Regions from separate parts of the Nicoliella sp. ESL1113 genome, predicted to be linked through region 1. Evidence: predicted binding sites of a transcription regulator. Region 1 holds the regulator's gene; the other holds the start of a gene.
The links. Region 1 encodes HrcA, which represses chaperone genes, less so after heat shock. Its sites were predicted from a motif close to TTAGCACTCNNNNNNNNNGAGTGCTAA; they were not measured.

Region 1 (15,374 bases):
CCCAATCCAAAGTTAGCAAACTTAACCAAAAGTGGCCCTGGGGTAATCAATGCAGCGATAATTGCCATGATAGTAGGTGGGATGTAAGATACCCACATCGCCTTAGTAGCGCTACCATTACAATATTTAAAACGTAAGATTTGCATTAAATCATCAGCCGGATGTAAAGCAATATTAACTCGTTGATAGATTGAAATTGCTAATCCAATAAATGCAACCCCTAGGAAGTTAAGGAAAATGTAGAAAATCGTCATTCCGATTCCATGCGCAACGGGGAAAATCTTAGTAAAGATGTTTGAGAATAATTGAATCAAAAGCGAGAATGGTCCTAAGAAACAAATATTTCCAATTAGACGGTTCCAACTCCACTTTCCAACTAATATCATGTTCAAGAAAGTAATAATCAAACCTAATCCAAAGAATGCCCAAAATAAAGCAGTTGGGTTATCAGGTCCCAAAAGAGCCTTTCCTAAGTTACTTTCAGCAGCGGTCCAATAAGCTGAACCTAAGAATGATGGACTAACCTTTGCACTTGAAACCAGGGTTAGAACATTTCCAGCTGAGTTAATGATCAATGAGATAACGAAATAAATAATTGCGCTAGTCATTGAAATCGTTCTAGTCGAACGTCCAGAAGCCATAATTTAATCACCCATCCTAATTTGTGAATATTTAATCTAACTATTAAATACATATTTACTTAATTAATTAAATGTAAATATGGAATTACAACAATCATTGTGAAATTCATAACAAAATAAATTATATAACATTTGCTCAAAAAAGCAAGCCTTTTTCATGACTTTTTTGAATTAAGTAACCGTTTTCATTATTTATTGTTTAGAATTATTCAATAGGACTTCTACGACTTTTTCAGCAGCATGCCCAGTTTCCCAAGCATCAAAGCGTTGCACAAATGATTGATACCTTTGTGCATATCGTTGCTGAATTTGATCGATATTTTGAATTGCATCAATTACTTCATCATTGGTCTTAAGCAATGGACCAGGTAAATCTTTTTGCATATTAAGGTAAAAACCATGAAGAACTTTCGCATAGTTATCATAATCATACACAAAATATAAAATTGGTCGCTTCAAAATCGAATAATCAAAGAATACACTTGAATAATCAGTGATTAAAATATCAGATACTAAATATAATTCTGAGACATCTTGATAATTAGACTCATTGTAGACAAAATCACCAAACGTAGTCGTATCGATGCGATCTGTGATGAAGTAATGGGTCCTTAGAATCATTACATAGTCATCACCAAAGTTCTCGCGTAATTTAGCAACGTTCAACTTAAGCTGGAACTTATATTCATTTCCACTGGCTCGTTCGTCATCCCGCCATGTTGGTGCGTATAAAATAACCTTTTTATCAAGTGGAATCCCAAGGCGTTGCTTAATTGCTAGTGCTTTTTGATCACGATCTGGAGCATTTAAAATATCATTGCGGGGATATCCTGATTTAATCATCTGACTTTGTGGGTACATGAAGGCATGACTAAATACATCGGCAGAAAATTGGTTCGGTGCAATTAAATAATCCCACTGACGCGATTGTTCATAGAAATTTCGTTTATACATTGGTGTGGCGTTCACCACGTTATCAATATCGAAAACCAACCTTTTTAGTGGTGTACCATGCCAAGTCGATAATAATTTCGTGCCACTTCTTTTTACGAACCAACGAGGTTGTCTTAAATTGAAGACCTGAAATTTAGAAGTTGCTAAATAATACATATACTTAAATCCGAATCGCTTTACGACCAACGTATCTGGCTGATCTGCAATTGCAGCTTTAACCTGTGGTGTTGATGCACTCCAAACATGTTGATACTTACCAGGATAATGTTTTTGAATATATTCATAGATATACTTCGGATTATCTGAGTAGTTTCGTCCTAAAAACGATTCATAAAAAATGACATTCGTTTTAATTGGCATCCGTGTAAAAACATTTTGATATAACAACTTAGTAATCCCACGTCCCCGTTTTTTCAAAAGACGGTGTGCGTTTCTACCAAAGACAATCGAAATCATTAGGCTTCGTGCCAATTTATAATTTTCATTAATAATTGCCAAAATAATCCTTCTGCTAAGGACGTTAACAGTATTTATGGCACGCCGAGCAATTAATTTTAAGTAATCGCTAGCTGAATTTAATGTCCCTAAAACATCCCCGATTGAATCATTTTCAGTTAACAAAGCCTTATAAAAGCGACTATTTATCCTGCCAATCGTATAAACAGAAAAAGCTAATTGAAAACGTTTACTAGTGAGTTGTTGATAACCATCTCGCCATGTTTTAAATAACGACTGCCAACGATTATTACTAACTAATTGGGCGTTTGATGGGTCATTAATCGGATCGTTATGATAGACCATCACGTATTGTGGTTCCGAAATTTCAACCGTACGCTTAGTATAATTCAAAACGTTCATCATAAATTGAACATCAGAATATAATTCATTATTATCATTAAATTTTAAATGATGATCAATTATAAATTGACGACTGATCACCTTTCCAACTAATACGAGCTGAGACCCTAATTTATCATAACGATTGTCATGTGCAAAAATTTTATACTTATTAGTTAACCAATGATCAGCCTTTTTAGATAATCCTAAGTGCTTTAGATTAGCTGAGTTTAAATTAAGGCTGCGCGTTCTGGGCTTACGATTGTTTTTGCCACCCCAATCAGGAAGGAAATCATTTGGACGATGGTTGATTTTTAAGTCCTTAAAAAACGCTGCCTGCGTTTCATAAGTTTTATAATGATTCAAATCAATCAAAGTATCGCTATTTCGTGGTGTCATATGATTCAAGTTCTTAAATGCATTGGGCATTAAAAAGTCATCGGCATCAACAAAAACAACGTAATCACCAATCGCAACATCTAGAGCAGCATTGCGGGCTGCCCCAATTGTTTCGGGTTTGAAAGACACCACCTGAATCGGGAAATGGCTCTCTTGAAAACGATTATCAAAATCATTACATGCAATAATCCATTCAAATTGACTGAAAGTCTGGGATTCCAAGTTTAACCTTAATTCATCTAATTTATCTAAATCTTCGGGTTTACACGGTGTGATGATGCTAAATTTCATAGTGTCATTTCCCTTCTAAAATAATTTTTGAATCGAACCTAAGAGCCCGTTATGCGATACTTTTAATTTAATCTGTTTTTTTAAATCATAAGGCAGCTCGTTAACTGCTGACTTTAGCTTTGCCATTAGCGTTTTACTATCACCTAAATTAGCATGATTTAAAACAATTGAACTATAAAGCGCACTTAATCGATTAACCAATGCTTTGGAATAGTAATTTTTAATTTTTTCATCAAAAATAAGCGCTAGATTATCGATCATTTGTAAAACGGCATTCAATTCCGTATTAACTGAATTAGCACTAAGAACTAAAGTTGGCATGTTTAACTTAAGGTATTCATCATCTTCGATCAAATCGTATAATAATTTAGCCAAAAGTGGTTTTTTGCTTGCTAACTTATCACTATCGATCCGATATAGAACGTTTCGACCACTAAGGTCAACATTATTAAAAAATGTCCGATATCGATAATTGCGGTCATTAATGTAATAACTTTGTAGTCCCAATAAAAGGTTCAATTTCTTTCGCAGCGGAAGGCTCACTAATTCAGTATTTACGTCCACATCAAAGATATGCCTAATCGTATTAATCTTAACATCACTAGTCGATTCCAAAAACGGGTCCAATTGTTCACCAATCGAGCTTTCGTTATCAACAGTGCTTAAAAATAATAGGTTAATTGGGTGTTGGTCTAACGTGTTCTCCCATTGCATTATTGCATCTGGTAATAATGCATCATCAACATGCAAATTAAGCCAATAGGTTTCCCCCTGAGTCGCTAATTCGATATCAGCTGGATCATCATAAACGATGACTGGCAGATTATTAATAAATTCAAATAAGCCAGTATTTAACTGGCCATCATTTTTAATTACAATTGCTAATTCACTTCTATGGTATTGATTAGTTATATTATTCACAAAACTAACTAAATTCTGTTCGTCTAATTGGTCATTAGGCAACAGGTTAATGATAAATTTCATAAAAACCCTCCTAAGTACTATGAAATTTAGTTGATTAACATTAATTATAAAGGAATATAAATCCAACCGCAATTCAAGAAAATAAAAAGGGCTTACCTTAGCAGCCCTAGCTATATTAACTATTATTCTTTAGGAAGGATTAAATTTAAGATAATTCCGATTACAGTTGCTAACCCTAATCCAGTAAATTGAAATTGATTACCGATTTGTAAATAAGCATTCCCCACCCCAATTACCAAAATGATCGATGCGATCATAAGGTTACGCTTGAGATTTAAATCGACTTGTTTTTCAACCATGAGCTTAATCCCACTAGCTGCAATGGTCCCGAATAATAAGAAACTAATTCCCCCAATAACTGGTTTTGGCATCTGCATAATTAACACGTTCAGCTTGTTAACGAACGCAAATAAAATAGCAAAGACGGCGGCCCCCATCAAAACATACACACTATGAACCTTAGTGATGGCCATTACCCCAATGTTTTCACCATAGCTAGTTACAGCAGGTCCTCCTAAAAGCCCAGCTGCAATCGATGCCGCTCCATCACCGGCTAAGGTGCGGTTCAATCCAGGTGATCTGAAATAATCGCGGTGGGTCAATTCATCTAATAACATCAGATGTCCAATATGTTCTGTCATTGTCACGAATGCAATCGGTGCAATTGCAATAATGGCTCCAACGTTTAGATGAAAAGAATAGTTAATAAATGGCAATTCAAACGGTGGCATTTTGAACCACGGGGCATTGGCAATTACACTAATATTAACTAGTCCCAAAAAAATCGAAACTATATAACCACAAACAATGGCTAGTAATACGGGAATCAGGCCTAAGAATCCCTTTAAATACATGTTAAAGAACACTGCTAGTGCAAGGGTAAGAAGAGCAATCCCGAAGAATTTAATATCATAATGATTATTATTCATCATCGCATCATTAGCTGCACTACCCGCCAAAGAAAGCCCAATCACCATAATGATCGGACCGACTACGATCGGCGGCAATAAATGATCGACCCAATCTTTACCAATCATTGCAATCATAGCTGCAACAATCAGATACACGATTCCAACCGTTACCACCCCTTGCGCAATTCCAGGATAGCCTGTCGTTTTCATCAATGAAGCCATAGGAACGATAAATGCAAAACTCGATCCCATATACGCGGGAATCTGGCGTTTGGTGATTAAGATGTGAAGCAGGGTCCCCACCCCGGATGAAAATAGTGCAATGCTCGGACTTAACCCCACTAGTAACGGTACGATTACCGTACTTCCAAACATTGAAAACATGTGTTGTAAGGATAGCCCAACCCATGGGATTAACTTTGGCTTATCATTTACATCTAATACTGCATCATCATCATGAAAATTATTCTTCATTTAAAATTCCTTTCAAAAAAGCCCCCACTAACAGACTAGTTAATGGGGGCTTTAAATAAGTGCTTGATATTCGTACCATCTTCTAGTCTCTCTGGACTAATTAAAGATATTATATTAATAATAGATTACTGTAGTTAACCATAAATGTCAATCTAGTTCGAACCATCGGATTCATCTTCATCGGTCTTTAACACCGCCATGAAGGCTTCTTGTGGGATATCGACCTTTCCAACCGCTTTCATCCGCTTCTTACCGGCCTTTTGCTTTTCCAGTAATTTCATCCGTCTAGTCCGATCACCACCATATAGTTTAGCGGTCACGTCTTTACGGTATGCCTTAACGTTCGTTCTAGCAATCACCTTCGCACCAATCGCGGCTTGAATTGGAATTTCAAAGTTTTGGCGTGGAATGATTGTCTTAAGTTTCCCAACGATTTCACGCGCCCGACTAGAAGCAAACGATCGATGTGAAATAAAACTTAAGGCGTCGACTTGATCACCATTCAGCAAAATATCAATTTTAACTAAATCACTTGGTTGGTAATCATCAACTTCGTAATCCAATGATGCATATCCATGGGTTCCTGATTTTAATTTATCAAAGAAATCAAAAATAATTTCCGAAAGGGGCATATGGTAAATCACATTGACCCGCGTGTCATCAAGGTAATCCATCGTTTCAAATTGCCCCCGTCGTTTTTGACAAAGCTCCATTACCGCCCCCACGTAGTCGTTGGGAACCATAATCGTTGCTTTCACAAACGGTTCTTCAATCTTCTTAATGGCAGAAGCATCTGGCATTTCGAAGGGATTGTGAACATCTACTTCATTGCCATCATTTGTAAATGCGTGGTAGGTAACGGAAGGCGCAGTCGTGATCAAATCAAGGTTAAATTCACGTTCTAGCCGTTCTTGAACTACATCCATATGCAATAACCCTAAAAATCCACAACGGAATCCAAATCCTAACGCTTGCGAATTTTCTGGTTCAAATTCTAGTGAAGCATCGTTTAACTTTAGCTTTTCAAGGGCTTCACGCAGATCGCCAAACTTTGCGTTATCAGTAGGATATAGCCCTGCATACACCATCGGATTCATTTCTCGATAACCAGGAAGGGCCTTATCAGCTGGATTATTGACCAATGTAACGGTATCACCAACTCGGGTTTGATTAATATCCTTAATACTAGCGGTAATGTAGCCCACGTCTCCTGCCATTAAATAATCGCGCTTAACTGGATGCGGAGAGTTGACCCCTACTTCAGTGACTTCATATTGAGTCCCACTATTCATTAATAGGATTTTATCGCCGGTCTTTACAACCCCATCTTCCAAACGAACACTCAATACGACTCCACGATAATCATCATAAACGGAATCGAATACTAACGCTTTTAGTGGGGCATCGATATCACCGCTTGGTGCAGGAATATCATTCACAATTTTTTCAAGTAAATCTGGAACGCCCAACCCTGTTTTGGCACTGGTCAACGCTGCATCAGAAGTATCTAGGCCAATCATGTTTTCGATTTCAGCCTTCACTTCGTCTACTTGTGCAGATGGCAAATCGACCTTATTGATGACTGGGATAATTTCTAAGTCATCATCAAGGGCTAAATAAACATTCGCTAGGGTTTGAGCTTCTACCCCTTGGGTAGCATCAACAACTAACAATGCCCCCTCACAAGCTGCTAGACTTCTTGAAACCTCGTAAGAAAAATCGACGTGCCCAGGTGTATCAATTAAATGAAACTCATAGTCATGACCGTCCTTAGCATGATAGGTCAATTTAACAGCATTCAATTTAATCGTGATTCCACGTTCCCGTTCCAATTCCATATTGTCCAATAGTTGATTCCGCATATCCCGCTTAGCGACCGTATCGGTCAATTCTAGAATTCGATCAGCCAGCGTTGATTTTCCGTGATCAATATGTGCGACAATGGAAAAGTTCCGAATGTATTTTTGGTGTTCCTTCATTTCATTAAGATCCATTTTTTGTCCTGCCTTTTTCTTTTTCGTTACGGTAATTATTTCTCTTAATTATAACAACCACTGACACTGATAACAAATTAGATACAATAAAAGCCAGCGATTGGCTGGCCATTATTAACTATTTCTTATCAAACTTGTCGCGCATTTTATCGAAAAATGATTGATTTTGCGTTACATTGATGTCTTCACCACTAGCATCGGCGAATTCTTTCAACGTTTCTCGTTGCCGTTTATTCAAGTTCCGTGGCGTAACGATATTAACGTTAACCACTTCATCACCACGACCGGCCCCGTTGACGTTTGGAATTCCCTTGCCCCTCAGACGGAAGTTCGTGCCTGTTTGGGTCCCTGCCGGAATCTTTAGGCTGACTTCGCCATCTTCGGTCTTTTGATCATCATTTAAAGCCCGCACTTTAATTTCACACCCCAGTGCGGCTTGGGCAAATGAAATCGTTTGCTTATAGGTAATCCGAGTTCCTTCACGTTGAAAGTGCTTGCTTGGTTTTACTGAGAATAGGATGTATAAGTCCCCGTAAGGACCTCCATTACTTCCTGCATCCCCTTGTTGTTGTAAACGCATCTGTTGGCCGTCATCTACACCAGCTGGCACCGTAACAGCAATTTCATGGGCTTGTTCAGTCTTACCAGCACCATGACAAGTAGGACACTTTTCCTTGATTTCCTTCCCAGTCCCGTGACAAACTGGACATTCCTGTTGACTTCTAATCCGACCGAGCGGCGTATTTTGTTCAACGGTCACATAGCCATTTCCATGACAGTGTTGACAGGTTTGTGGCTTGGTCCCTGGTTTCGCACCATTTCCACCACAGGTCTGACAGGTCGCTTCACGATTATACTTAATCGTTGTCTTCTTACCGAACACGGCTTCATCAAAATTAAGCCCCATTTGGTATTGAAGATCACGTCCCTGCGTTGGTGCATTCGGGTTATGCGCTTGTTGGCCACCCCCACCAAAGAATTGGCTAAAGATGTCTTCGAAGCCACCGCCACCGAAGCCACCAGCGCCACCACCGAAGCCGCCGAAACCACCAGCACCGCCGACTCCACCACCGCCGAAGCCTTGAGGCCCATCTGCTGATCCGTATTGATCGTAGTTCGCCTTTTTATTCTTATCACTCAATACTTCATATGCTTCAGTGATTTGCTTGAATTTAGCTTCCGCATCAGGTGCCTTGTTAACATCTGGATGATACTTTGCTGCTAGCTTCCGATATGCCCGTTTAATATCGCTTTCACTGGCATCATGATCCAGGCCTAACACCTTGTAATAATCTTCTCCAGCCATTATTTTCCTCCTAAGTTCATATCTATTTTTATTTTAAAGGATTCAAACCCCTAAGACAATAAAAAGCCAAAGTCTAATTCAGCGACTTTGACTTTTTATGACAACGAATTAATAACAATTATTATTTGTTATTGTCCTTCTTATCATCATCGTTAACTTCATGGAAGTCACCGTTAACTGTGTTGTCATCACCCTTAGCAGAATCTGAACCAGCATTTGCACCAGCATCAGCGCCACCTTGAGCTTGTTGATTTTGTTGATATAACTTAGTAGCTAATTCTTGAACTTGCTTTTGTAGTTCATCCTTCTTAGCCTTCATGTCATCAAGGTTGTTTTCTTCCTTGGCCTTCTTCAAAGCAGCTTCAGCATCCTTAGTAGCCTTAATTTCGTCTTCGGATACCTTACCTTCAACATCCTTCAAAGTCTTATCAGTTTGGAAGATCAATTGGTCAACTTCATTCTTTAAGTCGACTTCTTCCTTGCGCTTTTCATCAGCATCGGCATTAGCCTTTGCTTCATCCATCATCTTGTTGATTTCGTCATCGGAAAGACCATTGGAATCCTTGATGGTAATCTTTTGGGACTTACCTGTTCCCTTATCCTTAGCGGAAACGTTAACGATTCCGTTCTTATCGATATCGAAAGTAACTTCGATTTGAGGAATTCCACGAGGAGCAGCAGGAATATCAGTTAATTGGAATTGACCAAGCGTCTTGTCGTCAGCAGCCATTGGCCGTTCACCTTGTAAGACGTGGATATCAACAGCTGGTTGGTTATCAGCGGCAGTTGAGAAGACTTGACTCTTTGAAGTTGGAATGGTCGTGTTTCTGTCGATCAACTTAGTGAAGACCCCACCCATGGTTTCAATACCAAGGGAAAGTGGTGTAACATCAAGTAGCACAACATCCTTAACATCACCAGTTAGCACCCCACCTTGAACAGCAGCACCATCGGCAACGGCTTCATCAGGGTTAATAGAGTGGTTTGGTTCCTTGCCAGTCCATTGCTTAACAGCTTCTTGAACGGCTGGAATTCTAGTAGAACCACCATTTAAGATAACGTTATCAATGTCAGAAGTGGATAATCCAGCATCCTTCAATGCATTATCGAATGGGGCCTTAGTCTTTTCAACTAAGTCAGCAGTTAATTCATTGAACTTAGAACGACTTAACTTAGCAGTCAAGTGAAGTGGACCTTCATCACCAGAAGCGATAAATGGAAGGCTGATTTCAGTTTCAGAAACTCCTGAAAGGTCCTTTTTAGCCTTTTCAGCAGCATCCTTTAACCGTTGTAATGCCATCTTATCCTTGGATAAGTCGACTCCATGTTCGCTCTTGAAGCCATCAATTAACCAGTCCATGATCTTCTTATCGAAGTCATCCCCACCTAAGTGAGTATCACCATTAGTAGAAAGGACTTGGAACACACCGTCACCTAATTCAAGAACGGAAACATCAAAGGTCCCACCACCAAGGTCATATACCAATACCTTTTGGTCGTTATCCTTCTTGTTCAAACCATAAGCTAACGCAGCAGCAGTAGGTTCGTTGATAATCCGCTTAACATCTAATCCAGCAATCTTACCAGCATCCTTAGTTGCTTGTCTTTGGGCATCATCAAAGTATGCAGGAACAGTGATAACTGCCTTGTCCACAGTGTCACCAATGTAGTCTTCAGCAAACTTCTTGATGTATTGTAAGATCATTGCAGAAATTTGTTGTGGAGTGTAGCTCTTACCATCAACATCGACTTTGTAATTGCTGTCACCCATGTGGCTCTTGATCGATGAAATCGTGTTCGGGTTAGTGATCATTTGACGCTTTGCAACTTCCCCAACTTGAATTTCACCATCTTTAAATGCAACGACTGAAGGAGTCGTTCTTGAACCTTCTGGATTAGGAATAATCTTTGGTTCGTTACCTTCAAGAACGGCAACTGCTGAATTAGTAGTTCCTAAATCAATTCCAATAATTTTGTTACTAGCCATAATTTAATTTACCTCACTTTTTATTTTTTATTTATTAATTGTTTGTTTATTTTGCAACAACGACCATCGCTGGACGAATCACACGATCAGCTAATTGATAGCCATCTTGTAATACTTTCACAACGTGATCAGTTGGATGAGCATCATCTGCTGGGACCGTTTGAACGGCTTGACAGAAATTCGGATCAAACTTCTTGCCTTCCGCATCAATTTTTTTAATGTTGCTATCACTCAAAGCCTTAGTTAGGTGGTTCGAAACCATTTCAACCCCTTGTTTAAGTTGTTGACCGGCTTTATCATCCACCTTAACTTCAAGGGCTCGGTTTAAATTATCAACGATCGGTAAAATATTAGTTGCAAGCTTTTGGCCATCATACTTCAAGATGGTTGCTTGGTCTTTTTTAGCCCGATTTTGAACGTTTTGCAACTCAGCTGCAGTCCGTAGATACTTATTTTCCATATCATCCAACTGCCGTTTTAAATCAATAATTGCTTTATCAGCTTGTTTGTCTTCAGCATTAGCTTGCTCATCTGCAGCCTTTAACTTCTCTGTTTCAGTAGCTTCCGCAGAATTTTGCTTTTCTTCATCTTGCTTTTTCTTAGATGCCAAACAAAACCCTCCTCTAGATTTATTTGTTTTCTCCATAGTAACCTAACAAACGCTTGGTAAGCTCTTCTCTAAATGCACTGACCAAGGTAATTACCTTCGAATAAGGCATTCGAGTAGGCCCCAACACAGCAATCATTCCCTTACCGTATTGACCAACATCATAGGTCCCTGTAATGACACTATAATTTTTCAATAATTCATTACTCATTTCAGAACCGATCTGAACCGAAACACCATCTTCTGAATTTCCTAAAAATTTAGAAATTTCACCAGATTGATTTAACATCGAATACAGCGGTTTGAGATAACTAACATCGCTTTGATTGGTAAAACTCAATAGGTTCATTTCACCACCAACGTAAAGGCGATCTCTAGTTGCTCTCATAAGGACCTCATCCAAGATGTCAATAAAGCCATTCGGAGAATGCAAGTACTTATTAACTTCCATTGGAATTACAGATTTTAGTTGCTCTAATACCACCGATAATGGCTGGCCAACAAGTCGATCATTAATCAAATTAACGACTGACTCTAGTTGTTCACCGGTAACACCATCGGAAATGCGGAACAATTCAGTTTCCGCATCCCCATTATCAGTTACCAGAATCGCCATAACACGTTGATCACCTAATGCAACCAATCTAAATCCTTTTAGATGCCTACTTTGAGCCTGCTCTGGCTGCAAAGTCAAAGCAGTATAGTTAGTTAAATCAGATAGGATATTAGCAGATTTTTGAACTAGCTCATCGATCTTATGGTAATTTGAATCTAACGCCTTATGAATGATTTCCAAATCACTCATCGTATTGACCTTTGACAATGTCAAATGATCGACGTAATAACGATAACCATTAATCGATGGAATCCGTCCGGAAGATAAGTGGGTTTTTTCAATTAACCCCATATTTTCCAAAACCACCATTTCATTTCTGATCGTAGCAGAACTAACGTGAAACGGAAGTTGATTAACTAATGCTTTAGAACCAACAGGCGTTCCCGATTGAGTATAATCCTGAACGATTCCAGAAAGAATCAATTCTTGACGTTCTGTTAGCATTAATAATCACTCCTTTTTTAGCACTCATATCCTTCAAGTGCTAAGCTACATATATAATTTACCAAAGGAGCGATTATAAGTCAAGAAAGACACTCACAAATCACTTAAAAACTTTTGAGCCGTTTTTTGATCTTGATGCAGCTGATCGATCAAGGCTTCTACCCCGTTGAACTTAACCTCACCGCGCGTCCAATGGAGCCATTCGATATTTACTACTTCACCATAAATATTTTGATCAAAGTTAAATAAATTAATTTCAACGGTAATGGGATGTGAATCACCAAACGTTACGTTACGGCCAATCGAAGCCATCCCATCGTACCATTGATCACCAATTTGCATCCTTACAATGTAGATTCCAATTGCTGGCAACCATTGATATTCGCTATGCTCAACGTTAGCTGTTGGAAATCCCAACTCACGCCCGCGAGCAAATCCATGCACAACAGTTCCCGTAGTAACAAAGGGCCTGCCTAACAACCGATTAACGGTATCAATATGACCATCATCTAGGTTTTGGCGAATCCGAGTAGAACTCACTTTTTTATTGTCAATATCAAAGGATGCAACATCAACCACTTCAAAACGATTCTTTACATATTGAGGTAATAAATTCATATCAGCATTCTTTTTTCCATAAGTATGATCAAAACCAGCAAATACCGCCACTGCATTAAAGCGACAAAGATAATTATCGACGAATTCCTGTGGACTTTGCGCTTGGAATGCATTTGTATAACTAATCTGGAATACGATGTCAACGCCTAAGCGCTCAAAGAGTTCCATTTTATAATCCATCAGCGTTAAGTAACGCTTATCATGCGCGTTTAATTGTTGATATACGATTGATGGATGATGATCATAAGTTAAAACTGCTAATTTAACTCCGCGTTTTTCAGCAATTGATTTTGCTCGATTGATTATTTGCTGATGACCCAAATGGAGCCCATCAAAAAAACCCATTGCAAGCACAACTGGTTCATTCAAATTTAAATCTTTCATTGGATGGTGAATCTTTAAAATTTTCATTGTAAACTCCTAATTGACACTAAACATTTTTAATGGTTTATAAAATCCCTGTTCATGATTGTAATAGTACAACGCCTTAATTTGCTGATTAAACCTTACAGCAATTTCATCATTATCCATATTAATATCTTGGGGACTTAAAAATCCACCATTTTGCACCGTTTTCCACTGGTTCGGGCTCAATTCAATACTTGGATATCCACCCAGTGCATGATCAATTGGATACAAAACATTACTAATGTTGCCATCTTCCATCGCTGCTTTCACTTGACTTAGCGTAACCGATTCATCAATCGTAAAGCCGCCACTCTTAATCCTAGTAAGATCAGACATTACAGCTGGTACCCCTAAGATTTGGCCAACCATAAACGATAAAGTGCGGACATAGGTTCCCTTTCCACAACCTACTTCGAACTTGATTCGCTGAACTTGTTCTTCTTTATCATATTCAATGGGAGCAATAATTTTAAAGTAGTCAATGCGAACGTGCCGCTGGGGCCGTGTTACAGTTTCACCCGCCCGTGCATATTCGTATAAACGGCGACCATTGACTTTTACAGCTGAATACATTGGTGGAATTTGTAACAGTTCAGGTTGAACCAACCGTTGCATCGCCTGATTAATTGATGCTTCTGAAAACGGATCCGTAATTGCCTTCCGTTCAACAACATCACCATCTAAATCCTCGGTAGTCGTTGACATCCCAAGGGTGATTTCTCCTCGATAAACTTTTCCAGAATTCATCAAAAAATCAACCACCTTAGTTGCACTACCGATACAAATTGGTAAAACACCGTCAACGTTTGGATCGAGCGTTCCACTATGTCCAATTTTTTTAGTTTGCAAAATTCCACGTAGTTTTCTGACGCAATCGAAACTAGTCATTCCACGTTGTTTGTTCAATGGGATGATTCCATCCATAATTAACGACTCCCTATCTTTTCTCTAATTAATATTAATTGAAACATAAAAAGAGTAGATAACAAATGATTATTACCTACTCTTTTAAAATTATTTATCTTCGCGTTGTAGTTTATTGATCAATTGATCAATCTTACTCCCGTATTGAATTGAATCATCTAATTCAAAATGAATTTCTGGTGTCTTATAGACGTTTCTTAACCGAGCGCCTAACGCACTTCTAATCATTCCGGTTGCCTTATCCAATCCCTTTTGGGTATTTTCTTCATCACTCTTTTTATCAGAGAGAATGCTGTAAAAAATCGTTGCTTGTTGAAGATCACCAGTGACTTCCACTCCGGTAATTGTAACGCCCTTAACTCTGGGGTCACGTACTTCCTTCAATAACAAATCATTAACTTCTCTTTGAATTTCTTGTTGTAGTCGCCCTACACGATATTGTGCCATAGTATCCTCCTTAATCGAATTATTCGATTGGAACTTCTTTCATAATGTAGGCTTCAATAACATCATTGACCTTAATATCATTATAATTTTCAATTGTAAGCCCACATTCAAAACCTTGTTTAACGCTCTTAGCGTCATCTTTAAAGCGTTTTAAACTGCCAAGTTCGCCATCAAAAATCACAACATTGTCCCTAATTAGCCGTACCTTACTATCACGGTTAATATAACCTGAGATTACCATCCCACCAGCAATTGTTCCGATCTTAGAAGCTTTATAAATTTCTCTCACTTCAACTTGACCAGTAACTTCTTCCTTATATGTGGGTTCTAGCATTCCCTTCATAGCGGATTCCACTTCATCGATTGCATCATAAATCACTTGATGTAAACGAATATCAACGTTATCGCTTTCAGCTTGAGCCTTAGCTTGTGGGGTGGGACGAACACTAAATCCAATAATGATTGCGTTACTTGCCTCTGCTAAGGCCACATCACTTTCATTAATGGCTCCAACTCCGGTATGAATGATATT
Region 2 (15,374 bases), 580 kb from region 1:
GGAGTAGCTGCCAACAATGGACTGCGGACACGCTTGCAATCAGCAATTGATCAACTACCAAATACGAAATTAATAATGGCGCCACGCAAACTATGTGGTGATAACGCTGCGATGATTGGTGCAGCTGGCTTTATTATGTTTAAAGAAGGGCGTTTTGCAGGCCTCGATTTAAATGCTGACCCGAGCCTTGAGTTTGAATGGGCTCCTGATGTAACTCAATAAAATTCAAAAAGGACTGAATCAAAATTTTTGATTCAGTCCTTTTATTTACTCATTATTTAAATCTTCGAGTTCTAAACTTAGTTGAGTCCACTGATCTGATAGTTTTTCATTTTGGTGGTTGACTTGATCGAGATTCTTTTGGAGTTCCTCAAGTTCACTAATCTTTTGATCAGCAGCTAGTTGGGCCATTCGATCCTCGATTTGAGCGTGTTGTTCGCTGAGCTTGCCCATTTGTTCCTCAATTTCGCTGATTTGGCGTTCTAATTTACGTCGTTGCTTTTGGTCTTGCTTACTCTTTTGGTAATCGACCTTGCCCTTCGATTCGGTGGGTTGAACCGCTTCGGGATGTTCAGCAGCTAATTTAGCGGCCTCGTGTTGTGCTTGGGCGATTTGATCTTCCTTTTTTTCGATATAGTAATCATAATCCCCTAGGTATCTTTCTGATCCTTCAGGGGTAATTTCAATAATTTCGCTAGCAACTTGGTTAATGAAGTATCGATCGTGTGAAACGAACAGGATCGTCCCATCAAATTGCTTCAATGCATTTTCAAGAACTTCGCGACTTTCAATGTCCAAATGGTTAGTGGGTTCATCGAGAATTAAGAAATTATCGTGATCCATTGATAATTTGGTGAGCATCAAACGCGCCTTTTCACCACCAGAAAGGTTACCGACGACTTTTTCAACGTCATTACCAGAAAATAAAAAGCTCCCTAAAATGGTTCTAATGTGGCCTTCTGGAGTAGTAGGGTAGTCGTCCCAAATTTCATTTAAAACGGTTTTATTACTGTGTAAGGAAGTCTGTTTTTGATCGTAGTAGCCAATGCTGACTCCGGTCCCGAATGAAACGGTCCCCGCTAATTTTGGTAGCTTGCCTAAAATGGTTTTTAATAGGGTCGACTTACCAACCCCGTTGGGTCCGATAATTGCAATCGATTGGTGCTTTTTTTCGTCAATGTTAATTGGACTAGCTAGAACCTGATCATCATAGCCGACCGCCAGATTCCGAACTGTTAAAACGATGTTACCACTGGGCTTTGCTTCTGAGAATCGAAATTGAGCGACCTTATTATTATCAAATGGTTTTTCGAGCTTTGGCATTTTTTCTAATTGTTTACGACGTGCCTGAGCACGGTTAGTAGTCGATGCCCGAACGATGTTTTTATCAATAAAGTCCTGCATTTTTTTAATTTCAGCTTGCTGTTTTTCATACGCATGGAGCCGTTCAGCATAGCGCGCTTGTTTTTGCTTCACAAAGCTAGTGTAATCACCTTTGTAATATGTTAGCGTTCCGTTATCCAAGTCATAGACTTCATTGACTAACTTATCCATGAAGTAACGGTCATGTGAAATGATCAAAAGCGAACCAGGATAGTTTTGGACGTAGCCTTCCAACCATGTGATCGTTTCAACATCTAAGTGGTTGGTTGGTTCATCTAAAATAAGGAGGTCGCGTTTTTCAAGGAGCAGTTTCGCTAATGCGAGTTGGGTTTGTTGCCCACCTGAAAGAGAATTAACGGGTTGTTCGTAGAATGATTCTCCAAAACCAAATCCGTTTAAAACCGCCTTGATTTCAGCTTTATAACTGTACCCATGATTAGCGGTAAAGTTAGCCTGAATCGTGTCGTATGATTTAGTGACTTCTGCTAGTTTTTGTGGATCTTGATTAACCTGTTGATCACTCATTTGTATTTCTAACGCGTGCATCTTGTGTTCCGTTTTAATTAATTCTGCGAACACGCTTAACATCTCATCCCAGACGTTTCGTTCTGAATGAAGACCCGTATTTTGTGAAAGATAGCCAATTGTAAGGCCGTTTTTTTCAGTAATCTTCCCTTCGTCGATGCTTTCTTCACCAATGATCATTTTAACTAGCGTTGATTTACCGGCTCCATTGCGGCCAACGAGCCCGATTCTAGCATGATTTTCAATATTCATATTAACATTTGTGAAAATTGGCACACCATCGAATCTTTTGGTTACGTTATTTACTTGTAAGATTTGCAAGTCCTCACCCCTTTATATTATAGTAGTTTAAGGATAATTTTATCATAATTTACATATAATATGAAATTATGAAAATCGATATAATTGATTAATATTTCACAAAGTCTTTTTTTATGATAAAATAATCTGGAAACGTTTTTTATGAACGAAAATGCCGGGAGGAAAGACTTATGGCTGAAAATAAAATTCCACGGGCAACCGCAAAAAGATTGCCGATCTATTATCGATACCTTACGATTTTACATGACTCAAACGTTGAACGAATCTCATCAAATAAATTTGCGGACGCAATTCAAGTGGACTCTGCTACGATTAGAAGGGATTTTTCCTATTTTGGGGCGCTTGGTAAACGTGGCTATGGTTATGATGTTGAGAATTTATTGAATTTCTTTAAGCGGATTCTAAATGAAGACCGTTTGACTAACGTTGCATTAGTCGGGGTCGGAAACTTTGGACAGGCACTACTGAACTTTAATTTTCATCGTGATAGCAACGTTAGGATTGCTGCTGCCTTTGATACTAAGGAGCGAATGATTAACACAATTCAAAACGGGGTCCCCATTTATTCATATGAAGAAATGGTTCAACAATTAAGGGATCAACAGATCAAGGTCGTTATTTTAACTGTGCCTTCTAAAGTGGCCCAAGAAGTTTGCGATAATGCCATTAAAGCGGGAGCGGAGGGCTTTCTTAACTTCACCCAGGTCCGTCTATCAACTCCCGAGAACGTAACGGTGCAAAATGTTGATTTAACGAATGAGTTACAGACCTTGATTTACTTTATTGAACATTACATTAAGTAAACCTTTAGATTCAAGATTCCTAGTTTTAAATCATCGCATTATTAATCTGATTTCGATAAAATGTTCATGCAAAGTTGCATGAGCGTTTTTTTATTTGGGCAGCGGTCAAAATGTTTGCAATTAAAATTAAAAGAATATATATTAAAGATAACAATTAGCACTGACATAGTTCAAGTGCTAAATTTATGTAAACTTAATTGGAGGGATTAATGTGTTAAAGCCATTAGGTGATCGTGTGATCGTTGAAGTTGAAGAGGAAAAGGAAAAGACAGTCGGCGGGATTGTCTTAGCAAGTAATGCTAAGGAAAAGCCCCAAACTGGAAAGGTAGTCGCTGTCGGTGCTGGACGGATCTTGGATAACGGAGAGACAGTTGCACCAGCAGTTAAGGAAGGCGAAACCGTTCTATTCGACAAGTACTCTGGCACTTCCGTTGACTACGAAGGCCAATCCTACTTAGTTTTACATGAAAAGGATTTAGTTGCAGTTGTCGACTAATTAATAAATTAAAATTAAAATCATAAAAAACAAAAAATAATTTCATGAGGTGATAATTGATGGCTAAGGAAGTTAAATTTGCAGAAGATGCAAGAAAATCATTACTTAACGGTGTTGATAAATTAGCTAATACGGTTAAGACTACTTTAGGACCAAAGGGACGTAACGTTGTCCTAGAAGAAGGTGCTGGTCCAAACATCACAAATGATGGGGTAACTATTGCAAAGGCGATTCAACTCCCAGATCATTTTGAAAACATGGGAGCTAAATTAGTTGCTGAAGTTGCTTCCAAGACTAATGACATTGCTGGTGACGGGACTACGACTGCCACTGTATTGACCCAAGCAATCGTCAACGAAGGCTTGAAGAACGTTACCGCTGGTGCTAACCCAGTTGGCGTTCGCCGCGGAATCGAAAAGGCTACCGAAGTAGCTGTAAAGGCATTACACAAGATGTCACACGAAGTAAAGAACAAAAACGATATTGCTCAAATCGCTGCCATTTCTTCTGCTAACAAGCAAGTTGGTGAATTGATTGCCGATGCAATGGAAAAGGTTGGTAACGACGGGGTCATTACCATTGAAGATTCCCGTGGGGTTGAAACTAGCCTAGATGTCGTTGAAGGAATGCAATTCGATCGTGGTTACATGTCACAATACATGGTGACTGATAACGATAAGATGGAAGCTAATTTGGATAATCCATACATTCTAATTACTGACAAAAAGATTAATAACATTCAAGACATTTTACCAGTTCTTCAATCAGTGGTTGAACAAGGGCGTTCACTCTTGATCATTGCTGATGATATTGGTGGTGAAGCATTACCAACCCTTGTTTTGAATAAGATGCGTGGGACCTTCAACGTGGTTGCTGTCAAAGCTCCTGGATTCGGTGATCGTCGGAAGGATCAATTACAAGACATCGCTACTTTAACTGGTGCAACTGTGATTACTGACGACTTAGGATTAAACCTAAAGGATGCGACCCTAGAACAACTAGGTCAATCTGCTAAGGCAAACATTACTAAGGATAACACTACGATCGTTCAAGGTGCTGGTGACAAGGCTAAGATTGCTGATCGGGTTAGCGAAATTAAGACCCAAATTGAAAAGACGACTTCTGACTTTGACCGTGACAAGTTAAAGGAACGCCTTGCTAAGTTAGCTGGTGGAGTTGCTGTTGTTCGTGTCGGTGCTGCGACCGAAACCGAATTAAAGGAACGTAAGTACAGAATCGAAGATGCTTTGAACGCTACGCGGGCTGCCGTTGAAGAAGGCTACGTTCCTGGTGGTGGAACAGCTTACATTAATATCTTAAAGGATATTGATGCCATTAAGGCTGAAGGCGATGAAAACACCGGGGTTCAAATCGTTCGCCGTGCATTGGAAGCTCCAGTTAGACAAATTGCTCACAATGCTGGGGTTGATGGTTCCGTGATCGTTGACCACCTTAGAGGTCAAAAACCTGGAATTGGTTACAATGCTGCTGATGGAACTTACGAAGACATGATCAAGGCTGGAGTTATTGACCCAACCAAGGTTAGTCGCTCAGCACTTCAAAACGCCGCTTCTGTTTCAGCATTGTTATTAACTACTGAAGCCGTAGTAGCAAACGAACCAAAGGATGATAATAACACCCCAATGCCTCCACAACCAGGTATGGGCGGCATGATGTAATTTAAATTAAGCTCTGCTTTAAAAGAATCGCTATTTAGCGGTTCTTTTTTTGTTAATAAAATTCAATATGAAATATTTACCAAATTGTAGTAAAATTAAGAATTGCATAAACAAATTTATATTATCTTAAAAAATGAAGACTTAAAAAGTGAGGTCATTTTCATGTGGCGTTATTTAAAACGATTAGTAATTGGGAAGCCATTGAAATCAACTGATGAGGGTGGTAATTCCTTGAATAAATTTAAGGGATTGGCTTTGCTCTCTTCTGATGCTCTTTCATCGGTTGCTTATGGGACCGAACAGATTACAGCGGTATTGTTGACCCTTTCAGTAGCTGCTTTAGTTTACCAAATTTGGATTTCAGCATTAGTTTTGATTCTTTTGCTGGCAATCACGTTGTCCTATCAACAAATTATTTACGCCTATCCATCTGGTGGGGGTGCCTACCTAGTTGCTAGTGATAATTGGGGGCGGACGACTGGGTTAGTTGCTGGTGGGTCCTTACTAGTTGATTATATGCTGACCGTGGCGGTTTCGACCACTTCTGGAACCGAAGCAATTACGTCTGCAATTCCAGCACTATATAATTATCGAATCCTGATTTCATGCTTGATCGTAGTATTAATTATGTTACTGAATTTACGGGGGATGCGTGAATCAGCATCGATTTTGACGGTGCCGGTTTACCTATTCATCTTTATGATTTTTATCATGATTATTTGGGGTGGGTATAATATTTTAACTGGACATATTACATACCAAGCTGCTAGCGCAGTTGGTACCCCAGTCCAGGGAATGACACTGCTATTATTCTTCAAGGCTTTTTCTTCTGGTTCTTCATCGCTAACTGGAGTGGAAGCAATTAGTAACTCGGTTCCTAACTTTAAAAAACCCCGTGAAAAGATGGCTTCACATACGCTTGCTATCATGGCTTTGATCTTAGGGTTCTTCTTTGGTGGGATTACACTTTTGAGTTATTACATGGGAATTAAGCCGAATGCACATGTGACGGTGCTGTCACAAATTGGAGCAGGCGTATTCGGCCATGGTGGAATTATGTTCTATGTATTACAACTTTCCACCGCAATGATTTTAGCAGTGGCTGCAAACACTGGCTTTTCAGCATTTCCAATTCTAGCTTATAATTTAGCACGCGATAAATTTTTACCGCACGCCTACTTGGATAAGGGTGATCGGTTAGGATATTCCAACGGGATTATTTCACTTGCGATTGGGGCATTGATCCTAATCATTATGTTCAATGGGGAAACGAACCTCTTAGTACCCCTGTATTCCATCGGGGTATTCATTCCATTTACACTTTCACAGTCTGGGATGATTTTACATTGGCGCAAGCACCGTGAAGGAGCATGGGTCTTAAAAGCGACCATTAATTTCATCGGGGCGTTGATCTCGGCAATCCTAGTTGTTTTCTTATTGCTACTCCACTTTGTAAACGTCTGGCCATACTTCATCGTGATGCCACTATTGATCCTTTTATTTTATCGCATCAATGAGCATTATCGTAAGGTCGGCACCCAACTGGAAGTTAGCCATAAGGCGCAAGAAATTCCAGAATCATTTAGTGGTTCGACTGTAATTGTTTTGATCAGTGACGTTACGACCATGACGATGAATGCGATTACCTATGCTAAATCGATCAGTGATGATATCATTGCGATGCATGTTTCGTTTGATTCTAATCCAGAACGCGAAAAAAAGGTGGCCAACGACTTTAAGGTTGCGTTCCCAGAAATTCGGTTCGTTGATATTCATTCATCATATCGCTCAATCGTTAATCCAACGTTGCGCTTTTGTGATGTGATTGCCAAGCGTGCCGAACACGACGGGAATACAACCACTGTATTGGTTCCGCAATTTGTCCCTAAGCATCATTGGCAACAAATTCTGCATAATCAAAGTGGTTTACGGTTGCGTGCAGCTTTAAACTCACGTCAAAACATCGTGGTAAGCACTTATAATTACCATTTGAAATAATTAATTAAACGGGAGTTATCGCTATATTACAATTGTGATAACTCTTTTTGATTGGGTTGTTTTTAGATTGTGAGATTTGTATAATTAAATTTAATAATTATTTTTCAAGGGAGGTGGAATGGTGAAGTTAAAAATAATTGTCTGTTTATTTGCGACAATGCTTATATCGGCAATTTTGACGCCATTTGTTCGTAAATTGGCATTTAAAATTGGGGCTGAAGACGATCCCAATAAACGGCGCGTCAATAAGGTTCCAATGCCAACGCTTGGTGGGTTATCAATATTTGCATCCTATACTTTTGCAACGGTCGGCTTAATGCGGAACTTAATTCCAGGACCTCAGTTGTGGGGAGTCCTGGGTGGTGAAATATTGATTGTTTTAACCGGGGTGTTAGACGATATTTATACCTTAAAACCGCGTCAAAAAGTGTTTGGGATTACCTTAGCATCGTTATTCGTTTTCTTTTTTGGACATGTTCGAATGACCGTTCTAACATTGCCGCTACTGGGATCATTTCATTTAGGCTGGTTAAGTTTGCCGATTACTTGGGTTTGGATCTTGGCAATTACTAACGCAGTGAATTTGATTGATGGACTCGATGGATTAGCTACTGGAGTCGCAATTATTGCATTATCGACAATGGGGATTACTGGAATGTTCTTCTTGAATGTGGGTAATACATACGTATCAATCATGATTTTTACTTTGGTTGTAGCATGTGTTGGCTTTTTACCATATAATTTCTTTCCTGCTAGAATTTATCTAGGGGACACGGGATCGCTATTTATTGGTTTTATGATTTCAGTGTTTTCACTAAACGGATTAAAGAATGCAACGTTCATTACAGTCATCATTCCAGTAATCATTCTGGGGGTGCCAATTACTGATACTGTATATGCCATTTTAAGGCGATTATTGAATCGGCAACCAATTTCACATGCTGACAAACATCATTTGCATCATCGATTAATGCAAATGGGATTGACCCATCGGCAAACCGTATTAGTGATTTATGGAATTGCGATGATCTTTTCATTTATCTCGCTTCTCTACCCCATTTCCAACCTATGGGGCATTATCTTACTTACGATCGCAACCTTGATTGGATTGGAATTGTTTGTGGAGTCAATTGGATTAGTTGGCAAGAATCGGCAACCACTTTTAAAATGGATTAAACGATTAGTTAAAAGTACCACTAGTAAAAGTAATCATTAAAAAAGGATCTTTCGCCTCATTTATTTGAGCTCGATTGATCCTTTTTTGTATCGATCCTTACCCTGATGGTAATCGACTTCGAAATATTCCTGTTCACCAGTTGTAATTTTGGCACGATTATTTAATAGTTCAACGATTTGTTTTTCAAATGCGCTAACCCCATCCGCTGGAATGGCAACGGTAACGGTAACGTCAGCACCATATTGAATATCATCAATATAGACATCCTCTTGGTTTAAGTGGTACTTAAGTGGTTCAAGAAGTGAATACTCAATTTGAATGTTAATCTTAGTTTGGAGGATTCTTTCTACGACGCCGACGCTATTGATTGCTTCCGTCGTGGCGTTACTATAAGCACGAATAAGGCCACCAGCACCTAATTTAATGCCCCCAAAGTAACGGGTAACTACGACTGCAACGTCATGGAGCTGTTTTAATTTAATTGCATCTAAGATTGGTAAACCAGCAGTTCCAGACGGTTCTCCATTATCACTTTTTCTTTGAATGTGGTCATCTTGACCCACCATGTAAGCATAACAATTGTGGGTCGCGGTTTTATTTTCCGCTATAATTTGATCAACGAACGCCTTAGCCTCATCCTCACTTTTAACACGTTTAACGCTACCGATAAAGCGTGATTTTTTAATAATGATTTCATTTGCACCGCTATCCTTAACGGTTAAATATGTTTGTTCTTTTTCCATATTGAAGACCTCCTTTAAATTTTTGCGTATTTAATGATTAGGTGATGTTTATGATTAAAGAGATAATTGAACTTTATGGCAGACAAATTAACTTAAATGAAATCGCTGCCGAACTATTAAATAATCCATTATTAAAAAGGCGAATTGCAATTAAGCGACTGGGAAACCAAATTGAGTGTCAACGTTGTGGCAGTCGCAGTAACTTACAAAATGCTTTATTACCAGGGGACCATTTTTATTGTCCGAAATGCATTAATTTAGGACGCATTATTGATACTTGTGAATTGGGGTTTGTTGATGAACCAAATCAATTTCAGAGGTGGACGGACGTTCTAACCTGGCAGGGCACTTTAACTGATGCTCAGAAAGTTTGTTCAAGATCGATTATCGATCATTTTCAACAACATCGTGATCACTTATTGTGGGCAGTCACTGGTGCTGGTAAGACAGAAATGCTATTTCCTGGAATTGAGTGGGCATTGCAAAATAATTTACGGATTGCAATTGCTTCACCCAGAGTCGATGTTTGTATTGAATTATTTCCCAGAATCCAACAAGCATTTGCCCATATACCTATGATTTTATTACATGGACGGCAAACTGAAAAGTATCAATACTCGCAATTGACGATTTGTACGACCCATCAGCTATTGCGTTTTTACCATGCGTTTGATATTTTGATTATTGATGAGGTCGATTCGTTTCCATATGCTCAGGATGCGGGGTTGCATTATGCAGTGGAAAATGCAATTAAGAAAGGGGGCACCAAACTTTTCTTAACCGCAACACCAAGCGAAGAAATACTACGGTCAGTCCGTACAAAACAGCTTTCAATCAGTTATTTACCATTACGGTATCACCGCCACCTATTGCCGCAAATTAAAGTTCACTTTGTTCCTAATTGGCGGATCAAATTAGCAAAGCAAAAATTACCTAATCGGTTGATTCAAATGTTAATCCTTAAGGTCAAATCAAGGCAACGATTTTTGCTGTTCGTGCCACACGTTAGTGACCTAGCTTTGGTCAGTGAAGTTTTAAAAAGTCGATTGAAGCTCGAGAGCCGTTTTGCAACCGTTCATTCTGAGGATGCGCAACGCTTAGAAAAGGTAGCCGCAATGCGTAATAACGAACTAGATTTTTTAATTACCACCACGATTTTAGAGCGGGGGGTTACGTTTCCTGGAATTGATGTAATTGTTTTGGGAGCCGATGAGGATATTTTTTCCACCTCAGCTTTAGTTCAGATTGCTGGTCGGGTAGGGCGCAACAATGATCGTCCGTTTGGGGATGTAGACTTTTTTGTCCACAGTAACGCTAAAAATGTTTCAGGAGCTTATCGCCAGATTGCCTATATGAATCGATTGGGGGCTGCCAAAAAGAATGAATAATTGTTTATTATGTGGTAGCTATTTATCAATGGCGCCTACGATCGATTGGCTATTAAGCTTGCGTTCATTCGAAAATAGCTGGCTTTGTGATACTTGCCGAAAACAATTTATGAAAATTGATTTTGAACAAGCGTGCCCAATTTGCAGTAAGCCGAAACAAGCTGGGAAGAACTGTATTGATTGTATCGAGTGGCAATCACGTTCAAAATTAACATTTGAGAATCACTCATTATATGAATATAATTTAGCAATGAAAAACTTTATGCACCGTTATAAATTTCTTGGCGATTATCGGCTAAGGAACATTTTTTTAGATGAAATGAGTACTTATGCAAAGAATAGTCGGCGGCTGATCGTACCAATTCCATTAAATCCACAAACGATGAAGACGCGGGCCTTTAATCAAACGATTGGTTTCTTGGACCTGCAATTGTTGCAGTGTTTAGAAACGAAGGCCAAAGAAAAGAGAATGGATCAGTCTAAACTAGGTCGTGATCAACGTAAATTAATGGAACAGCCATTTAAGATGGTTCCACAAGAAATCATTAAAGTTAATGATCAAGACATATTAATAGTTGATGATGTTTATACCACTGGAACGACGATTCACTATGCGGCGCAGTTGTTGCTTGAACATGGTGCTAAATCCGTTTGTGGACTTACGTTAGCGCGATAATCAAATAGATTTAACGTTTATTATTTTAAAACGGTGCTGAAAATGTTAAAATGGATTAGATTAAATAAATAATAGATAAAATCGGGGAAGATTCCCCTTTTAATAAAACTGATTCTTATTTTAAGAAAGGAAATTGATTTAATGCCTAATATTTTAAAAAAATGGGTAGAAAGCGACAAACGCGAAATTAAAAGACTTAGTAAGATTGCCGATAAAGTTGGTGAATGGTCTCAAAAATATCGCAAATTAAGTGATGAAGAATTACAAGCTAAAACACCTGAATTCAAAAAACGTTACCAAAATGGTGAAACTTTAGATGAACTATTACCAGAAGCATTTGGGGTAGCTAGAGAAGCTGCTCGGCGGGTCCTTGGATTGAATCCATTCCACGTTCAAATTATGGGTGGAATCGTTCTTCATGAGGGGAACATTTCCGAAATGAAGACCGGGGAAGGAAAGACCCTTACTTGTACGATGCCAGTTTATTTAAATGCAATTTCTGGTGATGGAGTTCATGTTATTACTGTGAATGAATATCTTTCAGAACGTGATGCTACTGAAATGGGTGAACTATATAACTGGTTAGGCTTAACTGTCGGAGTTAACTCCTCAGACAAGTCTGCTGAAGAAAAGCGTGAAGCATACGCTGCTGATATCACTTATTCCACTAACGGTGAAATTGGATTTGATTACCTCCGTGATAACATGGTGGTTTATAAGGAAGACATGGTTCAAAGACCACTTAACTTTGCTGTGGTCGATGAAGTTGACTCCATCTTAATTGATGAAGCTAGAACCCCATTGATCATTTCAGGACAAGCGACTGCATCTTCTGAACTTTACAATTCAGCTGATCAATTTGCTAAGACTTTGACTAAGGATAAGGATTACAAAATTGATTTGGAAAGTAAGACGATTGCCCTAACTGATCAAGGAATTAGTAAGGCTGATAAATTCTTTAATTTAAAGAACTTATTTGACACTGAAAATACTGCTCTTACCCACCATATTGACGAAGCTTTACGGGCTAATTACATTATGCTGCTCGATAAGGACTACGTTGTGCAAGATGATTCCGTTCAAATTGTTGATTCATTTACTGGACGGATTATGGAGGGACGTCGTTTTTCAGATGGTCTTCATCAAGCGATTGAAGCCAAGGAAGGCGTTGAAATTCAACAAGAAAGTAAGACGATGGCTAACATCACTTACCAAAACCTTTTCAGAATGTACAAGAAGCTTTCCGGGATGACTGGAACTGCCAGAACTGAAATTGAAGAATTCCGTGAAATTTATAACATGGAAGTTATTTCAATTCCAACTAATAAACCAGTTGTTCGTTTAGATGAACCTGATATTTTATATCCTGATTTAAATTCTAAGTTCGAAGCCGTAATTGAAAGAATCAAGAGACTTCACCATGCTGGGCAACCAATCTTAGTTGGGACCGTGGCTGTTGAAACTTCAGAGTACCTTTCTAAACGCCTAGACGAAGAAGGCATCGATCATGTGGTCTTGAACGCTAAGAACCATGCTAAAGAAGCTGAAATTGTTAAGAATGCTGGACAAAAGGGTGCCGTTACGATTGCTACTAATATGGCTGGTCGGGGAACTGATATTAAATTAGGACCTGGGGTGGTTAGATTAGGTGGACTTGCAGTAATCGGAACCGAACGGCATGAATCACGGCGGATCGATAATCAACTTCGTGGTCGTTCTGGACGGCAAGGTGACCCTGGTTTATCACAATTTTACCTTTCACTTGAAGATGATTTGATGCGTCGATTCGGTTCTGATCGGATCAAGAACCTTCTTCAACATCTTAAAATTGATGGTGACAACGCCGCAATTAAGAGTCATATGATTTCTAGACAAGTTGAATCTGCTCAAAAACGAGTTGAAGGGAATAATTACGATTCACGGAAGAACGTCCTTCAATACGATGATGTTATGAGACAACAACGGGATGTTATGTATAACGAACGTTATGAAATTATCGAAGAAGATAAGTCACTTGGTTGGGTATTACTACCAATGTTCGAAAGAACGATTGACCACGTTGTTAATTTACATGCTCAAGGGAGCAGTGAAAACTGGGATTTGCAAACCATTTTGGATTTTGCAATTAGCGCTTTGATCAGTCCCGATAAGATTAGTTTATCCGACTTACAAAACAAGTCACGTGACGAAATTAAAAACTACCTAAACAACATTGCAAAGCAAAACTACAAGGAAAAGGAATCTGAACTTTCAGATCCTTCACAATTACTTGAATTTGAAAAGGTTGTTTTATTAAGGGTTGTGGATTCACACTGGACTGACCATATCGATGCCATGGATCAATTACGACAATCCATTGGGCTTCGTGGATATGGACAATTAAATCCATTGGTTGAATACCAACGTGAAGGTTATCGGATGTTTGAAGAAATGATTGCTGATATCGATTATGATACCACTAGATTATTTATGAAGGCAGAAATTCGTCAAAACCTAGAAAGATAATTCTAATTAAGAGCGAAGAGACTGAAAAGTTCCTTCGCTTTTTTGCGTTTAATCCTAAGGAGGAATTTGAAATGGAACTCAGTGAAGCCAAAAATAAAATTGAAAAAATTCAACAAGCCATTAACGGCTTTAGGGGGTCACTTTGACTTAGATGCTTTAAATGATAATATTCATTTAAATGAGCATCGGATGGCTGAACCAGACTTTTGGAATGATCAAAATAAGGCCAAGCAGCTAATTGATGAGACGAATCAAATGAAGCAAAAATACGATAGTTATAATAACCTTGCCGAAGCCGCTACCGATTTGTCGGTTAATTTAGAATTATTAGAAGAAGAAAATGATCCAGACTTAATGAGTGAGTTTGAGAACAACTTAACTAAAGTAGAAAAACAATTAAATGATTATCAATTGAATCTACTTTTATCAGGACCATATGATCATAACAATGCAATTGTTGAAATTCATCCGGGGGCTGGTGGCACTGAATCGCAAGATTGGGGATCAATGTTATTTCGGATGTATACCCGTTGGGCTGAGCAACACCACTTTAAGTTAGAGACTTTAAACTACCAAGCTGGTGATGTTGCTGGAATCGATACAGTTACCTTTATGGTAATTGGGACCAACGCTTATGGATTGATGCAGTCTGAAAAGGGAGTTCACCGCTTAGTTAGAATTTCACCATTTGATTCTGCTGGACGGCGGCACACTTCCTTTGCCTCAGTTGATGTTATGCCTGAATTAGATGATAGCGTTAATATTGAGATTAACCCTGCTGACTTACGAATTGATTATTTCCGTGCCAGTGGGGCTGGGGGTCAACACGTTAATAAAACATCTTCTGCGGTTCGAATCACCCACGAACCCACTGGGATTGTTGTATCTAGTCAAGCGCAACGTTCACAACTACAAAATCGTGAAACGGCAATGAACATGTTAAAATCAAAGTTGTATGAACGGGAAGAGGAAAAGAAAGCCGAACAAAAAGCCAAAATTGAAGGTGAACAAAAAGAGATTGGCTGGGGTTCACAAATTCGTTCCTATGTTTTCCATCCTTACACGATGGTAAAAGACCATCGAACTAATTATGAAACAGGAAATGGCCAAGCGGTAATGGATGGGGATTTAGATCCATTTATTAATGCTTACCTTCAATGGAAACTAAGCCAGAGAAATCCTGATTAATCGATAAAGGACGGATGTTGATATGCAAATTCAAATACAAATACTGTTAGCGTTAATTATTTTTATTATTCAGCCTGTTTTTTGGGTTGGATTAATTCGCACTTATTTATTATCCAAGAAACGCATTAAAAACACGCGAAATACTTTTCATAACGCGATTTATCCTCGGCACTTTGAAATTGTTCAGTTTTTTATTAACCTATTTTTACTGGGAATTTTGGGTGCGGCCTTCACCGTTACGGTCGGTCCCGTAATGACGATGGTTTGGCTAGTGATTTATCAAGTACTATCGATCATTAATTTATTGCTGATCCCTAGGTTGATTTTTTCGTTCGAGATTTTAACCATTGCTTTAATTACTACAATTGTTATTAATTTGAGTGGGGTTATTAATCAATTTATTCATGTTGAATCATTACGTAAATACGGGATTAGTTTAGCAGCCACTGGTGATTTTAATTATATTTTTTTAGCTAGTCTGTTTTTATTAGG

Region 2: a site for HrcA is predicted at 3,187-3,213, ahead of groES (co-chaperone GroES). Genes of this name have one in related genera too.

The regions. Positions count from the first base shown of each region.
Region 1 is NZ_CP196387.1:728,238-743,611, reverse strand. Features, by position in the region: gene ACSYTJ_RS03225 (DUF6198 family protein) at 1-641, opposite strand, end outside; gene ACSYTJ_RS03220 (bifunctional glycosyltransferase/CDP-glycerol:glycerophosphate glycerophosphotransferase) at 834-3,122, opposite strand; gene ACSYTJ_RS03215 (hypothetical protein) at 3,138-4,106, opposite strand; gene ACSYTJ_RS03210 (uracil-xanthine permease family protein) at 4,229-5,491, opposite strand; gene lepA (translation elongation factor 4) at 5,644-7,485, opposite strand; gene dnaJ (molecular chaperone DnaJ) at 7,604-8,791, opposite strand; gene dnaK (molecular chaperone DnaK) at 8,913-10,778, opposite strand; gene grpE (nucleotide exchange factor GrpE) at 10,825-11,388, opposite strand; gene hrcA (heat-inducible transcriptional repressor HrcA) at 11,408-12,445, opposite strand; gene ribF (riboflavin biosynthesis protein RibF) at 12,539-13,474, opposite strand; gene truB (tRNA pseudouridine(55) synthase TruB) at 13,484-14,395, opposite strand; gene rbfA (30S ribosome-binding factor RbfA) at 14,486-14,842, opposite strand; gene infB (translation initiation factor IF-2) at 14,862-15,374, opposite strand, start outside.
Region 2 is NZ_CP196387.1:1,307,989-1,323,362, reverse strand. Features, by position in the region: gene tsaD (tRNA (adenosine(37)-N6)-threonylcarbamoyltransferase complex transferase subunit TsaD) at 1-222, shown strand, start outside; gene ACSYTJ_RS05720 (ATP-binding cassette domain-containing protein) at 268-2,229, opposite strand; gene ACSYTJ_RS05715 (redox-sensing transcriptional repressor Rex) at 2,400-3,032, shown strand; gene groES (co-chaperone GroES) at 3,244-3,528, shown strand; gene groL (chaperonin GroEL) at 3,588-5,207, shown strand; gene ACSYTJ_RS05700 (APC family permease) at 5,370-7,205, shown strand; gene ACSYTJ_RS05695 (glycosyltransferase family 4 protein) at 7,324-8,421, shown strand; gene ACSYTJ_RS05690 (YigZ family protein) at 8,442-9,125, opposite strand; gene ACSYTJ_RS05685 (ATP-dependent helicase ComFA) at 9,176-10,513, shown strand; gene ACSYTJ_RS05680 (ComF family protein) at 10,833-11,189, shown strand; gene secA (preprotein translocase subunit SecA) at 11,331-13,694, shown strand; one part of gene prfB (peptide chain release factor 2) at 13,766-13,837, shown strand; one part of gene prfB (peptide chain release factor 2) at 13,839-14,882, shown strand; gene ACSYTJ_RS05665 (PDZ domain-containing protein) at 14,905-15,374, shown strand, end outside.